Regions from separate parts of the Clavibacter tessellarius genome, predicted to be linked through region 2. Evidence: predicted binding sites of a transcription regulator. Region 2 holds the regulator's gene; the other holds the start of a gene.
The links. Region 2 encodes LexA, which represses DNA repair genes until DNA is damaged. Its sites were predicted from a motif close to TCGAACANNTGTTCGA; they were not measured.
Positions count from the first base shown of each region.

Region 1: a site for LexA is predicted at 2,544-2,559, ahead of FGG90_RS03655 (DUF6504 family protein). Genes of this name have one in related genera too.

Region 1 is NZ_CP040788.1:796,228-803,503, reverse strand. It holds gene FGG90_RS03670 (SOS response-associated peptidase) at 1-260, shown strand, start outside; gene FGG90_RS03665 (App1 family protein) at 300-1,397, shown strand; gene FGG90_RS03660 (aldo/keto reductase) at 1,483-2,349, opposite strand; gene FGG90_RS03655 (DUF6504 family protein) at 2,600-2,926, shown strand; gene pnuC (nicotinamide riboside transporter PnuC) at 3,053-3,751, shown strand; gene FGG90_RS03645 (LCP family protein) at 3,826-5,106, opposite strand; gene FGG90_RS03640 (dienelactone hydrolase family protein) at 5,255-5,986, opposite strand; gene FGG90_RS03635 (glucose-6-phosphate dehydrogenase) at 6,090-7,276, opposite strand, start outside.
Region 2 is NZ_CP040788.1:1,373,172-1,380,447, reverse strand. It holds gene hflX (GTPase HflX) at 1-665, shown strand, start outside; gene lexA (transcriptional repressor LexA) at 747-1,427, opposite strand; gene FGG90_RS06300 (LysM peptidoglycan-binding domain-containing protein) at 1,789-2,172, shown strand; gene hisB (imidazoleglycerol-phosphate dehydratase HisB) at 2,284-2,892, shown strand; gene hisH (imidazole glycerol phosphate synthase subunit HisH) at 2,889-3,530, shown strand; gene priA (bifunctional 1-(5-phosphoribosyl)-5-((5-phosphoribosylamino)methylideneamino)imidazole-4-carboxamide isomerase/phosphoribosylanthranilate isomerase PriA) at 3,605-4,351, shown strand; gene FGG90_RS06280 (SseB family protein) at 4,351-5,118, shown strand; gene FGG90_RS06275 (DUF1844 domain-containing protein) at 5,236-5,697, opposite strand; gene infC (translation initiation factor IF-3) at 6,091-6,684, shown strand; gene rpmI (50S ribosomal protein L35) at 6,677-6,871, shown strand; gene rplT (50S ribosomal protein L20) at 6,919-7,276, shown strand, end outside.

The DNA of each region.
Region 1 (7,276 bases), 580 kb from region 2:
CCCGCTGGGTGCTGAGCTGCGCGGTCCTCACGCGCCCCGCGGCCGGCACGGTGGAGGCGCTGGCCGAGCGGATGCCCGTCGTGCTGTCGCCGGACGTCGTCGAGGAGTGGCTCGACCCCACGGCGGAGGGCTCGCCCGACCTGCTGCGCGCGGTGGCCGCGCAGGCCGAGGACGTCATCGAGGAGCTCGCCATGGACGAGGTCGGCCCCGGCGTCGACCAGGGCGCGCCGGACACCGCGGAGCTCGCCCGCCCGGTGTGATCGGCGTCCCGCTCCGCCCGGGTCTGCTTGACTGAGCCCGTGGCCCCCTCCTCGAAGAAGAAGAAGCACGCGACCCGCACGCTCCTCGAGTCCCCCGCCGCCGCACCCGTGCTGCACCGGGCGGCGCGCATGGAGGACCGCATCCACGAGATCCGCGAGGGCCGCGCCCGCAAACGGGGCCTCCAGCCGACCGTCATCCCGTACGCGGGCTACGGATCCGTCCGGTGGGTGCGCGTGCTCTGCCGCGTCCTCCTCACCGACCCGAAGAGCAAGCGCGCGCTGGCGGGCGACAAGGTCGTCCGCGGCTGGCGCAGCTTCACGAGCGTGCCGCTCACCGACGTCGACGTGGTCGTCGAGATCGACGGCACCGAGCACCACGTGCGGGCCGACCGGGGCGGCGTCGTCGACACGGTCGTCGAGGCGGCGCTGCCGAGCGGGTGGCACACCATCCGCATCCGCTCGCAGGGGTCCGAGACCGTCGAGGCGCCGGTGTTCATCGTGGGCGACGACGTGCGCACCGGGATCCTCAGCGACATCGACGACACCGTGATGGTCACCGCGCTCCCCCGGCCCTTCCTCGCCGCGTGGAACACGTTCGTGCTCGACGAGCACGCGCGGACGCCCACGCCCGGCATGGCCGTCCTCTACGAGCGGCTGCGCGTGCGCCACGCGGGCTCGCCCGTGCTGTACCTCTCGACGGGCGCGTGGAACGTGGCGCCGACGCTCACCCGGTTCCTGTCGCGGAACCTGTACCCGCCGGGCCCGATCCTCCTCACCGACTGGGGTCCCACGGTCGACCGCTGGTTCCGCAGCGGCATGGAGCACAAGCGGCTGAACCTGCAGCGGCTCGCCGAGGAGTTCCCGCGCGTGAAGTGGATCCTCGCGGGCGACGACGGCCAGCACGACGAGCTGCTCTACGGCGAGTTCGCGGAGCGGAACCCCGACAACGTGAAGGTCGTGCTCATCCGCCAGCTCAGCGCCGGCGAGGCCGTCCTCGCGGGCGGCCGCGCGAAGGCCGAGGAGCGGGCGCTCGACAGCAGCGTCCCGTGGGTCTACGCCCCGGACGGCGCGAGCCTCCTCGCGCAGCTCGACGACCTCGGCCTCGCCGACGACTCCGGCACCCGCATCGGCACCTAGCGGCGCCATCGCGCGGCACCGCGCGCACGGCACGACGCACGAGGGCCCCGCAGGATCTCCTGCGGGGCCCTCGCGCGCGCGGGGATCAGACGGCGTCGGTGAGCGCCTGGAACTCGTCGTCGGTGAGCTCGATCGCCGCCGCGGCGATGTTGTCCTCGACGTGCCCGACTGACTTGGTGCCGGGGATCGGCAGCATCACGGGCGAGCGGCGGAGGAGCCACGCGAGGGCGAGCTGCGACGGGCTCGCGTCGTGCTGCTTCGCGAGGGCGTCGAGCGGGCCGCCGTCCTTCGCGAGCTCGCCGGTCGCGAGCGGGAACCACGGGATGAACGCGAGGCCCTCGGCCTCGGCGTACTCGAGCAGCGGCTCGGCGTCGCGCTTGGCGAGGTTGAAGAGGTTCTGCACGGAGACGATCTCGGCGATCTCGCGCGCCGCCTTCACGTCGTCCACGGAGACCTCGGACAGGCCGATGTGGCGGATCTTGCCCTCGGACTGCAGCTCCTTGAGCACGCCGATCTGGTCCTCCAACGGGACGGCCGGGTCGATGCGGTGCAGCTGGTAGAGGTCGATGCGCTCGAGGCCGAGGTGGCGGAGGCTCAGCTCGGCCTGCTGGCGCAGGTACTCGGGGCGGCCGACGGGGCGCCAGTCGCCGGGGCCGGGGCGCGTGAGCCCGCCCTTGGTTGCGACGACGACGTCGTCGGCGTACGGGTGGAGCGCCTCCTTGAGGAACTCCTCGGCCACGAACGGGCCGTAGGAGTCGGCGGTGTCGAAGAACGTGACGCCGAGCTCGGCGGCGCGGCGGATGACGCGGACGGCCTCGGCGGGATCCGCGGGGGCGCCCCAGACGCCCTCGCCGGTCAGCTGCATGGTGCCGTAGCCGAGACGGACGACGGGCAGGTCGCCGCCGATGGTGAACGTGCCGGATGCGCCGGCCGCGGTGGTGGTGTCGGTCATGTGGACCCTCCTCGGGTGTCGATGACGAGGGAGGCGTCTGCCGCCCTCGGGACTCCAGGGCCAACGCGCGCGTGCCCGGATCCATGCCCGATCGGCCGGCCGCGCCCGACCCTCGACCTCCGGTGGAGGGTGAGGCGGATCCGCCCGCTCCCCTCGTGGATGTCGGCGCCCGTTCCTACACTCGGATCAGACGTTCGAACACCCGTTCGAACGCACGAGGCGCGGCCGGCGCGACGATGGGAGGAGCGGCATGATGCGGATCGACGAGGACGTGGAGGTCGAGCTCTCGGGGGACGGCTCGCCGCTCCGGTTCACCTGGCGGGGCGTGGTCTACGGCGTCGTCAGCTCGCCCGAGCGGTGGATCGCGCGGGTCGACTGGTGGCAGCGCACGGGCCGCGCGCCCCGCGGCGCGAGCGGGCACCTGCTCGAGCTCCGGATGTGGCGCGTCGAGGCCGTGCCGCTCACCACGGGCGCGCGCCGGGTCGACGGGTCGTTCGACCTGAGCGTCGACGGACGCGGCCGGTGGTCGCTCGTCACGGCGTCGGACGAGGAGCTCGACACGCGCCTGTTCGCCTGAGCGCCCGCCCACCCGGGCGTGCGGCGTGCGGGGAATAGCGGGCGGCGTCGCGGCCTTGGATCCCACGGCGCCGCGCACGGCGTCGGCACGCGATCACCCGGACCGCGGCGCACGGAGGGATCCCGCATGGCGGCACTCGAGTGGCTGTTCGACGCGCAGCTCCGCATCGGCGACCAGACCATCCTCTGGCGCGAGATCGTCGGCAACCTCTTCGGCCTCGCCAGCGCGCTCGGCGGCATGCGCCGGAAGGTCTGGGCGTGGCCCGTCGGCATCGTCGGCAACGTGCTCCTCTTCACCGTCTTCCTCGGCGCCGTCTTCGGCACGCCGAACCCCGTGAACCTCCTCGGCCAGGCCGGACGCCAGGTCATGTTCATCGCCGTGTCCGTCTACGGCTGGCACCGCTGGCAGCAAGCCCGGCACAGTGGCGCGCCCGTGGTGCCGCGCTGGGCGTCCGGCCGCCAGCGCGCCCTGCTCGTCGTCGCGCTCGTCGGCGGCACGGCGCTCCTCACGCCCCTCTTCCGCGCGCTCGGCTCCTACGAGCCCGTGTGGGCCGACGCCTGGATCTTCGTCGGCTCGCTCCTCGCCACCTACGGCATGGCCAAGGGCTGGGTCGAGTTCTGGCTCATCTGGGTGGCGGTCGACCTCGTCGGCGTGCCGCTCCTCGTGGGCGCGGGCTACTACGCGTCGGCGTTCATGTACGTCTTCTACGGCGCCTTCACCCTCACGGGCTTCTTCGTCTGGATGCGCGCCCGCGGCACCGCGTCGCCCGCGGTCGAGACGGCGTTCCCGGATCCGCGCGTCGTCGAGGCGCCCGCCGACCGCTGAGCGTCGACGGCTGACGGCTGATACTCGACCGACCGCTGGCGCCGGTCGCTCGACATCCCAGCGGGTGGGCGGCGCTAGCGGCCCTGGCCGTTGGAGCAGGTGCTCTGCGCGGCCGTCTGCCCGGTGATGCTCTGGTCGAGCACCTCCGACGTGGGCGACGGCGCCGGGGCGGGCGAGGATCCGTCCGCCGGGGCCGCCGACTCCGCGGCGGGCGGCGTCGTGGCGGCCTCGCCCGGCACGCTGCCCGGGACGCTGCCGGCCTCGTCCGTCGCCGCGGGCTGGCCGAGCGAGAAGTCCGCGTCGGACGCGAGCAGGCCCACGAGCTGGGCGGCCGCGGCCTCGTCCGGCTGCACCCGCCCGTTGGCGAGCACCGTGCCCGGGTACTGGAGGAACACGACGTCGTCGAGCGGGATGTCCTTGAACGTGAGCGCCACGGAGACGAGCGTGTCGAGGTCCGCGAGCGACGTCGACAGCTGCATGTTGTCGACCACGGCGCGCGCGATGCCGTAGAGCTTCGCCGGGTTCGTCAGGGTGTCGGTGCTCTTGATCGTGCGCACGAGCGCGCTGAGGAAGACCTGCTGGTTGCCGATGCGCGAGATGTCGCTGCCGTCGCCCACGCCGTAGCGGGTGCGGAGGAACTGCACCGCGTCCTTGCCCTGGAGGGTGTGCAGGCCGGGATCCAGCGCCAGGTCGGTCTTCTTGTCGTAGATGCCGTTGGCCACGCAGACCTCGACGCCGCCGACCGCGTTGGACATCTCGACCACGCCGTTGAACTGGACGACGCCGCCGTAGGGGATGTCGAGCCCGGTGAGGCCCTCGACCATGCGCACGGTGCACTCGAAGCCGCCGCGGGACAGCGACTCGTTGAGCTGCGCGCGGGCGAGCGCCGGGTACTGCGTGCCGTCCGGGCCCTGGCACGCGGGGATCGGGACGAGCATGTCGCGCGGGAACGAGATCACGGTGGCGCGCGAGCTGTCCTCGCTGATGTGCAGGAGCATCGTCACGTCGTTGAGCGTCGCGGTGCCCACGTCCTTGGCCGCGCCGTAGCCGTCGCCCTGGCCGGCGCGGCTGTCGCTGCCGACGATGAGGATGTTGGCGCCGCCGTCGATCCCGCCGAGCGACGGTGGAAGCGCCTGACCGCCGGAGATGTCGACCTGGTTGGCGGAGACGGTGCGCGAGAGGTCCCAGGCGGCGATGCCCACGACGGAGAGCGTGCTCGCGAGCGCGACGGCGACGACGGCCGCGACGCCCTTCATCACGGTGCGGCCGGCGCTCGGCGTGCGGAGGCGTCCGTGCCGCGCGATGCCGCGGACGCGGGCCCGGTCGGCGCGGGTCCTCTGGGGGGCGTGCTGCATGGGGGGATCTCTCGTCGCCGGGCGGGGAGGTTCGGGCACGGCGGCCCGCATGCCCCTCAGGCTAACCGAGACCGGTGGATGGTCCGCACGGCGACGGGCCGGATGCGCTATGGCGACGAGCGCGCGTCTCGCGTGCGCGTCGGGCGGGTCAGCCCCGCAGGTGCGCGCCGAGGAAGGCGTCGATCCGCCGCCAGGCGTCCGCGGCGGACGCGGGCTCGGGCCCGAGCCCGGTGGCGCGGAGCACCGGGCGGAGGATCCGCGGCCCCGACTCCGCGTCGTTGAGGAACGCGTGCCCGGCGTCCGGGTACTCCCGCACGTCGTGGTCGATGCCGTGGGCGACGAGCCCCGCCTCGAGCCGGGCCGCCGCCCCGGCGAGCTGCCGGTCGCGTCCGCCGTAGCTGGCGACGATCGGGCAGGCGCCCGCGAGGACGCCGTCGAGGTCCTCGGGCAGCATGCCGTAGTTGACGCTCGAGGCGTCGAACCCGCGGGAGGCCGCCGCGAGGGCGAACCCGCCGCCCATGCAGAAGCCGATGACCCCGATGCGCCCGGTGCAGTCGTCGCGGTCGAGGAGGAGCCGGCGGGCCGACTCGACGTCGACGAACGCGCGGCCCTCGCCCGCGGCCAGCGTGCGGAAGGTGGCGACGAGGCACCGGCGCGCGCCGCCCGCGGAGAACAGGTCGGGCATCAGTGCGAGGAAGCCGGCCGCGGCGAGCCGCTCCGCCTGGCGCCGCATCACGTCGGTGACGCCGAAGGCCTCGTGGACCACCACGACGGCTGGCCAGGGCCCGACGCCGTCCGGGACCGCCAGCACGCCGTGCAGGCCGGGCGAGGCGCCGGGGCCGGCGGCGGGGAGCGGGATCTCGGTGAGGGTCACGGGCATGACCTCACGCTAGGGCGCGACGACCGCGCCGCCCGGGGAGGCGCCGGACCCCCAGCGATCCGTCATGCCGGTCGACCGCACCGGGCGGCGCGGCGGCCCGCGGTCAGCGCCAGGCGGTCGGGCCCGTGGAGCCGGCGCGGTACTCGGCCATGGGCACGCGGTCGCCCTTCCAGGCGCGCATGACGGGCGCGACGATGCGCCAGCACCGCTCGGCCACGTCGCCGCGGACCGACAGCCGCGGGTCGCCCGCGAGGATGCCGTCGAGCACCTCGCCGTAGGGCGTGAGCTCGGGCTGCGCGAACTCGGTGCGGAAGGCGGCCTGCGTGAGGGTGAAGGGCTCGCCGGTGCCGTCCATGGTGACCTCGAGGGTGATGGCGTCGGGCTTCAGCTCGATGACCAGGCGGTCCGGGCGGGCCGAGCCGTGCAGGCCGCGCGGGAGGTGTGCGACGGGCTTGAACGTGACGACGATGCGCTTCGACGCCTCCTTGAGGGCCTTGCCCGAGCGGAGGCGGAAGGGCACGCCCGCCCAACGCGCGTTGGCGATGCCGAACGTGACCTCGGCGAGCGTCTCCGTCTCGTTGCCCGGATCCACGCCCTCCTCCTTGACGTACGCGGGGATGCGGGTGCCGTCGATGGTGGCGCCCGTGTAGCGGGCGCGCCGGCTGTTCGCGACGGGGTCGTTGTCCCAGACCTCGGTGGCGCGGAGCACGGAGGCGATGTTCGAGCGGAGGTCGTCCGGGTCGATGCTCGCCGGCGGCTCCATCGCGAAGACCGCGAGCACCTGCAGCAGGTGGCTCTGGATCATGTCGACCAGCGCGCCCGACTTGTCGTAGTAACCGGCGCGGCCCTCGAGCGCGAGCGTCTCGTCGTAGAGGATCTCGACCTCCTCGATGTCGCGCGCGCTCCACACCGACTCGAAGAAGCGGTTCGCGAAGCGGAGCGACACGAGGTTGAGCACCGTGGAGAGGCCGAGGAAGTGGTCGGTGCGGTGGATGCGGTCCTCCGGCACGAGCTTCAGCAGCTGGCGGTTGAGCTGGGCGGCCGTGCGGCTGTTCGAGCCGAAGGGCTTCTCGAGCGCCAGCGTGGTGCCCTCCGGCAGGTCGAGCTGCTCGAGCTTCTCGCACACGGCGATGGAGATGGCCGGCGGCAGCGCGAAGTAGAGGGCCGGCGCGCCCTCGCACGCGTTGAGGATGCGCTTCAGGTCGTCGAGGTCCGTGGGGTCGGCCTGGATGTACTTCGTGGACGAGACGATGCCCGCCGCGCGGCGCCCCTTCGCGTCCACCGAGTCGA
Region 2 (7,276 bases):
TGGCGATCGTCGGCTACACGAACGCCGGCAAGTCGTCGCTGCTGAACCGCGTGACCAAGGCGGGCGTGCTCGTGGAGAACGCCCTGTTCGCCACGCTCGACGCGACCGTCCGCAAGACGGAGACCGACCAGGGGCAGCTGTACACGCTGGCCGACACCGTGGGCTTCGTCCGCAACCTTCCGCACCAGCTCGTCGAGGCGTTCCGCTCGACGCTGGAGGAGCTCGCGGACTCGGACGTGCTCGTGCACGTCGTGGACGCGTCGCACCCGGATCCGGCGGCGCAGCTCGCCACCGTGCACGAGGTGATCGCGGAGGTCGACGCCTCGGGCATCCCCGAGATCGTGGTGTTCAACAAGAGCGACCTCGCGTCGGACGGGGACCGCGTCGTCCTCCGCGGGCTCGCGCCGCAGGGCGTGTTCGTGTCGGCCCGCACGGGCGAGGGCGTCGCGGAGCTGCGTCGTCGCATCGCCGAGCTGCTCCCGCAGCCGACCATCGAGGTCGACCTGCTGGTGCCGTTCGAGCACGGCGAGGTCGTCGCGATGCTGCACGACGGCGCGAAGGTGCTCGAGACGTCCTACGTCGAGGAGGGCACGCGCATGCGGGCGCTCGTGACGGCCGAGCAGCAGGCCCAGGTGGCCCGGTACGCCGTCGTCCCCACCGCCTGATCCGCGCCGGACGCACCACCCGCACGCACGAGAGCGGCCGATCCCCTCGGGGACCGGCCGCTCTCGTGCGTCGTGCGGGCGTCAGACGGAGCGCATGACCGCGACGACCTTGCCGACGACCTCGGCGAAGTCGCCGAGGATCGGCTCGAACGCGCTGTTGCGGGGCAGGAGCCACGTGTGGCCGTCGCGCTGGCGGAACACCTTGACGGTGGCCTCGTCGTCGAGCATGGCCGCGACGATGTCGCCGTTCTCCGCCGTCTTCTGCTGGCGCACCACGACCCAGTCGCCGTCGCAGATGGCCGCGTCGATCATGGAGTCGCCGACGACGCGCAGCATGAAGAGGTCGCCCTTGCCCACGAGCTGGCGGGGGAGGGGGAAGACCTCCTCGACCATCTGCTCGGCGGTGATGGGGATGCCGGCCGCGATGCGCCCGACCATGGGCACCATGGCCGCGTCGCCCACCGGGGTCGACGGCTCGCCGCTCTCGGCGGCGCCGCTGCCGGGCAGGTCGATGAGCACCTCGAGGGCGCGGGGACGGTTCGGGTCGCGGCGGAGGTAGCCGGACAGCTCGAGCTGGTTGAGCTGGTGGGTGACGCTCGAGAGCGAGGCGAGGCCGACGGCGTCGCCGATCTCGCGCATGCTCGGCGGGTAGCCCTGCCCGGCGATGGTGCGCTGGATGAACTCCAGGATCGAGATCTGCTTCTCGCTGAGGCTCTTGCGGCGCCTCGTCGCGCCGCCGCCCGCTGCTCGCTCGTCCGTCATGCCACGGCCCGCCTCTCGTCGCCGACGCCCTCCGTGATGCGGCGACCCGGCGGGGCGACGCGCTCGCGAGGGCGATGTCGGTGGTGCCCGGTGGAATGGACACCAGGCACTCGAAACTGTATCCAGCCGAGGCGCCCCGGGCAAACACCTGTTCGAGCGTGTCGCGTCCCTGGCGACGGGATCGGGGCGGTGGGGGCTTGCGAAGCCCCGGGTTCGAATGTATGTTCGGAACACAGCTTCGCACCCGGCTCTCCCGGCCGAGAGCCGGGTGCGAGCTGCCGGACCCGCATCGCATGCCGCACCGCACTGCACCGCCGGGTGCGTCGCATCGACGCCCCACCGTCTCGCACGAGAGGTCACCATGAACACCGCAGCCCCCGCCGCCACCGCTCCCTCCATCACGCCCGCCGTCGCGGAGGTCGCCGTCGCGCCCCGCACGCGCCTGCGCATCACCCGTCGGGGACGCGTCGTCCTCACGGCCCTCGTCGCCGCGCCGCTCGCGCTCGGCGTCGGGCTCGTCGCCCTCAACGGCGGCGCCGCCGTCGCGTCGAAGGACGCCTCGGGCACCGCCCTCGAGTACGTCACCGTCTCGAGCGGCCAGTCCCTATGGGACCTCGCCGAGGAGATCGCGCCGTCCTCCGACCCCCGCGACGTCATCGCGTCGCTGGTCGACCTGAACCGGCTGCCCACGTCGGACGTCGCGGCCGGCCAGCAGCTCGCCGTGCCGGCGCAGTACGCCCACTGATCCCGGTCCGTCGTCCCGCCCAGGCGGGCGACGTGTCCACGGGCCCGCTCGTCTCCCGGTGGCGGCCGGGAGCGAGCGGGGGAACCGGAGCCGCTCGGTAGCATGGAGGGCATGAGCACCCTCGCGCGCACCGCGCACGTCACGCGGCAGACCAGCGAGTCCAGCATCGAGCTCCAGCTCGACCTCGACGGCACCGGCGCCTCCGAGATCAGCACGTCGGTCCCGTTCTACGACCACATGCTCACCGCCTTCGCGAAGCACTCGCTCACCGACCTGAAGGTCACGGCCACCGGCGACACCCACATCGACGTGCACCACACGGTGGAGGACGTGGGCATCGTCCTCGGCCAGGCCATCCGCCAGGCGCTCGGCGACAAGTCCGGCATCGCCCGCTTCGGCGACGCGCTCGTCCCGCTCGACGAGGCGCTCGTGCAGTCCGTCGTGGACATCTCCGGGCGCCCGTTCCTGGTCCACTCCGGCGAGCCCGCGGGCTTCGAGATGCACCTCATCGGCGGCCACTTCACCGGATCCATGGTCCGCCACGTCTTCGAGGCCATCACCTTCCACGCGGGGCTGACCGTCCACGTCACGGTCCTCGGCGGACGTGACCCGCACCACATCGCGGAGGCCGAGTTCAAGTCGTTCGCCCGCGCGTTCCGCCAGGCGAAGGAGCTCGACCCGCGCGTGTCCGGCATCCCCTCCACCAAGGGCGCGCTGTGACGCGGCCCTCCGTCGTCGTCCTCGACTACGGGAGCGGCAACGTCCACTCCGCCGTCAAGGCGCTCGAGCTGGCGGGAGCCGACGTGGAGCTCACCGGCGACCCGAAGCGGGCGTACGAGGCCGACGGGCTCCTGGTCCCCGGCGTCGGCGCGTTCTCCGCGGTCATGACCTCCCTCCGCGCGGCCGGCGGCGACCGCGTCGTGGACCGCCGCCTCGCCGGCGGGCGCCCGGTGCTCGGCATCTGCGTCGGGATGCAGGTCATGTTCGACCGCGGCGTCGAGCGCGACGTCGACGTGGCCGGCCTGGGGGAGTGGCCGGGCACGGTCGGCCGGCTGGAGTCGGACGTCCTCCCGCACATGGGCTGGAACACCGTCGACGCCCCGGCCGGATCGGCGCTGTTCGCCGGACTCGAGGACGAGCGCTTCTACTTCGTGCACTCCTACGCGGCGCGCACCTGGGGCATCGACCCGCTCCCGCCGCTGCCGGCGCCGCACGTCACCTGGGCCACGCACGGCGAGCGGTTCGTCGCCGCCGTGGAGAACGGCCCGCTGTCCGCGACGCAGTTCCACCCCGAGAAGTCGGGCGCGGCCGGGATCCGGCTGCTCGCCAACTGGCTCGGCACCCTCCGTGCCGCCTGACGCCGGCTCGACCGCCGACCTCCCCGCCGTCGACGACGGCATCCGACCGCCCGCACGACCGAACGAGAGCGACCATGAGCGAGTTCACCAGCACGCCCCGCCTGACCCTCCTGCCCGCCGTCGACGTGGCCGGCGGCCAGGCCGTCCGCCTCACGCAGGGCGCGGCCGGAACCGAGACCGGCTACGGCGACCCCGTCGACGCGGCCCGCGACTGGGCCGAGCAGGGCGCCGAGTGGCTGCACCTCGTCGACCTCGACGCCGCGTTCGGCCGGGGCGACAACCTCTCCGTCATCTCCCGGGTGATCCGGGCCATCGACGGCGTGCAGATCGAGCTGTCGGGCGGCATCCGCGACGACCGCTCGCTCGACGTGGCGCTCGAGAGCGGCGCGACGCGCATCAACCTCGGCACCGCCGCGCTCGAGAACCCCGAGTGGGCCGCGAGCGTCATCGCGCAGCACGGTGAGGCCGTCGCGGTCGGGCTCGACGTCCGCGGCCGCACCCTCTCCGCGCGGGGCTGGACGCAGGACGGCGGCGACATCTGGGAGGTCCTCGAGCGCCTCGAGGAGGCCGGCTGCGCGCGCTACGTGGTCACCGACGTGACCAAGGACGGCACGCTCCAGGGTCCGAACCTGCAGCTGCTCCGCGACGTGCTCGAACGCACGGAGCGCCCGGTCGTCGCCTCCGGCGGGGTCTCGAGCCTCGACGACATCGCGGCGCTCCGCGAGCTGGTGCCGCTCGGCCTCGAGGGCGCCATCGTCGGCAAGGCGCTGTACGCGGGCGCGTTCACGCTCGGCCAGGCGCTCGACGTCGCCGGGGAGTGATGACGGGCTCCACGCCGCACGCCGACTCCGCCGGGACCCCCTGGGCCGGCCGCTCCTTCGAGCCGACCGCGTTCCCGGGCGACGACGGATCCGCGCCTCCCGCCCTGGCCGAGGCGCTCGCCCGGCACGGACGCGGCGAGGCGGGGCCGTCCGCCGTCGTGGACGCGCTCCGCGACGCCCGCCTGCTCATCCCGCTGGTGGCGCGCCTCGGCGAGGAGGGCGTCGGCGACACCGGGCTGAAGGTGGACAAGAGCGCCGAGCTGTCGATCATCACGGTCGCCGGTCCCGACGGGCGCACGGTCATGCCGGTCTTCACGTCCGTCGCCGCGATGGGCCGCTGGAACCCGGCCGCGCGCCCGGTGCCGGCGGACGCCGTGCGCGTCGCGCTGGCCGCCGCGAGCGAGGAGACGGACCTCGTCGTGCTCGACCCGATGTCCGAGACCGAGTTCGTGCTGCGCCGGCCGGCCGTGTGGGCCGTCGCCCGCTCGCTGCCGTGGATCCCGAGCCCGGAGGACCCGGAGGTGGTCGCGGAGCTCGAGGCGAGCGTCCGGGAGGAGCCCGCGGTCGTGGCGCTCGGCGCGGCGTCAGGGGATCCGCGGGCCCGGCTCGAGGGGCCGGAGCTCCTCATCACGCTCGCGCTCGTCGACGGCCTCGACCGGGCCGCGCTCGACGGGCTCCTCGCGCGGGTGCAGGACCGGTGGTCGCGGAGCGCCGTGCTCGCCGACCGCGTCGACAGCATGGGGCTCCGCGTCACCTCCGCCGGCTGATCGGGCGCCTGGGTCCGCCGGCAGCGGTCGCGGTCCGTGGTCCGCGCGGCTGCCCGTCCGGCCGGACGTCGCACGTGCTGCCTCGCGGATCCGCCGGCCGCCGATCCGCGCCCGGCGTCAGGAGACCGGGCCGGTGTACTTCTCGCCGGGACCCTGGCCGATGGCGTCGGGGTAGGGCGATGCCTCGCGGAAGGCGAGCTGGAGCGAGCGCAGGCCGTCGCGGAGGCTCCGCGCGTGCTGGTCGCCGAGCTCGGGGGACGCGGCGGTGACCAGGCCCGCCAGCGAGATGATCAGCTTCCGCGCCTCGGCGAGGTCGGTCTGCGTGGCGGGGTCGTCGGCGAGGCCGCACTTGACGGCGGCGGCGCTCATCAGGTGGACGGCGGTGGTGGTGATGACCTCGACCGCGGAGACCTCCGCGATGTCCCGCGCGTACTGGTCGGCGACGAAGTCGGCCGTGCCGTCGTCGGCGACGCCCGCGGCCCCCTCGACGGTGCCGGCGGTGCTGCCTGCGGCATCCGGCTCCTCGAAGCGGTGCACGTGCGCGTCCGGCGCGGAGTCGGGACGGGGGGTGTCGGTCATGTCTGTCCTTCGCTGGTGGTGCGGGCGGTGCGGCGGGGGAGCGGATGCGGCCGTGCGGGTGACCCGCCGCGGCGTCGATCCCCGCCCTTCCGGGACGGACCCGGCGTCTGCTATGCTGATCGACGGCTCCGGGGCTGTCACAGTCCCGGTTCGAAAGAGGATTGATCTCCCACCCGCGCTTGACCGCCTCCATAGGTTACCGGGTCGATTTCGCTCCCCCGTCCGAACGGATCCCGCAGGGGAACCCGCGGACGGGAGCCCCGCCTCGGCGGGGAACGGGCGTGTTGCCGAGTACGACGGATCCGTCGCACCCTGGTGAAGAACTCTCCTCGTCTCGAATCCGAGCGGCTCACGCGCCGCCGGGCCACCCGAAGACACGAATAGGAGCAGTCCATCAGCGATCCCCGTACCAACGATCGAATCCGAGTTCCTGAGGTTCGCCTCGTTGGCCCAGCAGGCGAGCAGGTCGGCGTCGTATCCATCGACGTCGCGCTGCGTCTCGCGCAGGAAGCCGACCTCGACCTCGTCGAGGTCGCGCCCAACTCCAAGCCCCCCGTGGCGAAGATCATGGACTACGGCAAGTTCAAGTACGAGGCCGCGCAGAAGGCCAAGGAAGCGCGTCGCAACCAGGCGAACACCATCCTCAAGGAGGTGCGCTTCCGCCTGAAGATCGACAAGCACGACTACGAGACCAAGCGCAAGCGCGCCGAGGGCTTCCTCCAGGACGGCGACAAGGTCAAGGCCATGATCCTGTTCCGCGGCCGCGAGCAGTCGCGTCCCGACCAGGGCGTGCGCCTGCTCAAGATGTTCGCGGAGGACGTCGCCGAGTTCGGCAGCGTCGAGTCCACCCCCACGATCGACGGCCGGAACATGGTCATGGTCATCGGACCGCACAAGAACAAGTCCGAGGCCAAGGCCGAGGCCAACGCGAAGCGCGACGCCAACAAGGCGAGCGCACGAGAAGCGAGAGAAGAGAACAATGCCTAAGCAGAAGACCCACTCGGGTGCCAAGAAGCGTTTCAAGGTCACCGGCAGCGGCAAGATCATGAAGCAGCAGGCCGGCATGCGCCACAACCTCGAGGTCAAGTCCTCCAAGCGCAAGGCGCGACTCAACCAGGACCAGCCCCTGGCCAAGGCCGACATGAAGGTCGCCAAGAAGCTCCTCGGTCGCTAGACCCCCTCGTCGCCCGCGACACCTGAACTCGAATAGGAACAACTGAAATGGCAAGAGTCAAGAGGGCCGTCAACGCCCACAAGAAGCGTCGGGTCATCCTCGAGCGCGCCGCCGGATACCGCGGCCAGCGCTCGCGCCTGTACCGCAAGGCCAAGGAGCAGGTCACCCACTCCCTCGTCTACGCGTACCGCGACCGCCGCGCCAAGAAGGGCGAGTTCCGTCGCCTCTGGATCCAGCGCATCAACGCCGCCGCCCGTGCGAACGGCCTCACGTACAACCGCCTCATCCAGGGCCTCTCGCTCGCCGGCGTCCAGGTCGACCGTCGCATCCTCGCGGACCTCGCGGTCCACGAGCCCGCGACCTTCGCCTCGCTCGTCCAGACGGCCAAGGCCGCGCTGCCCGCGA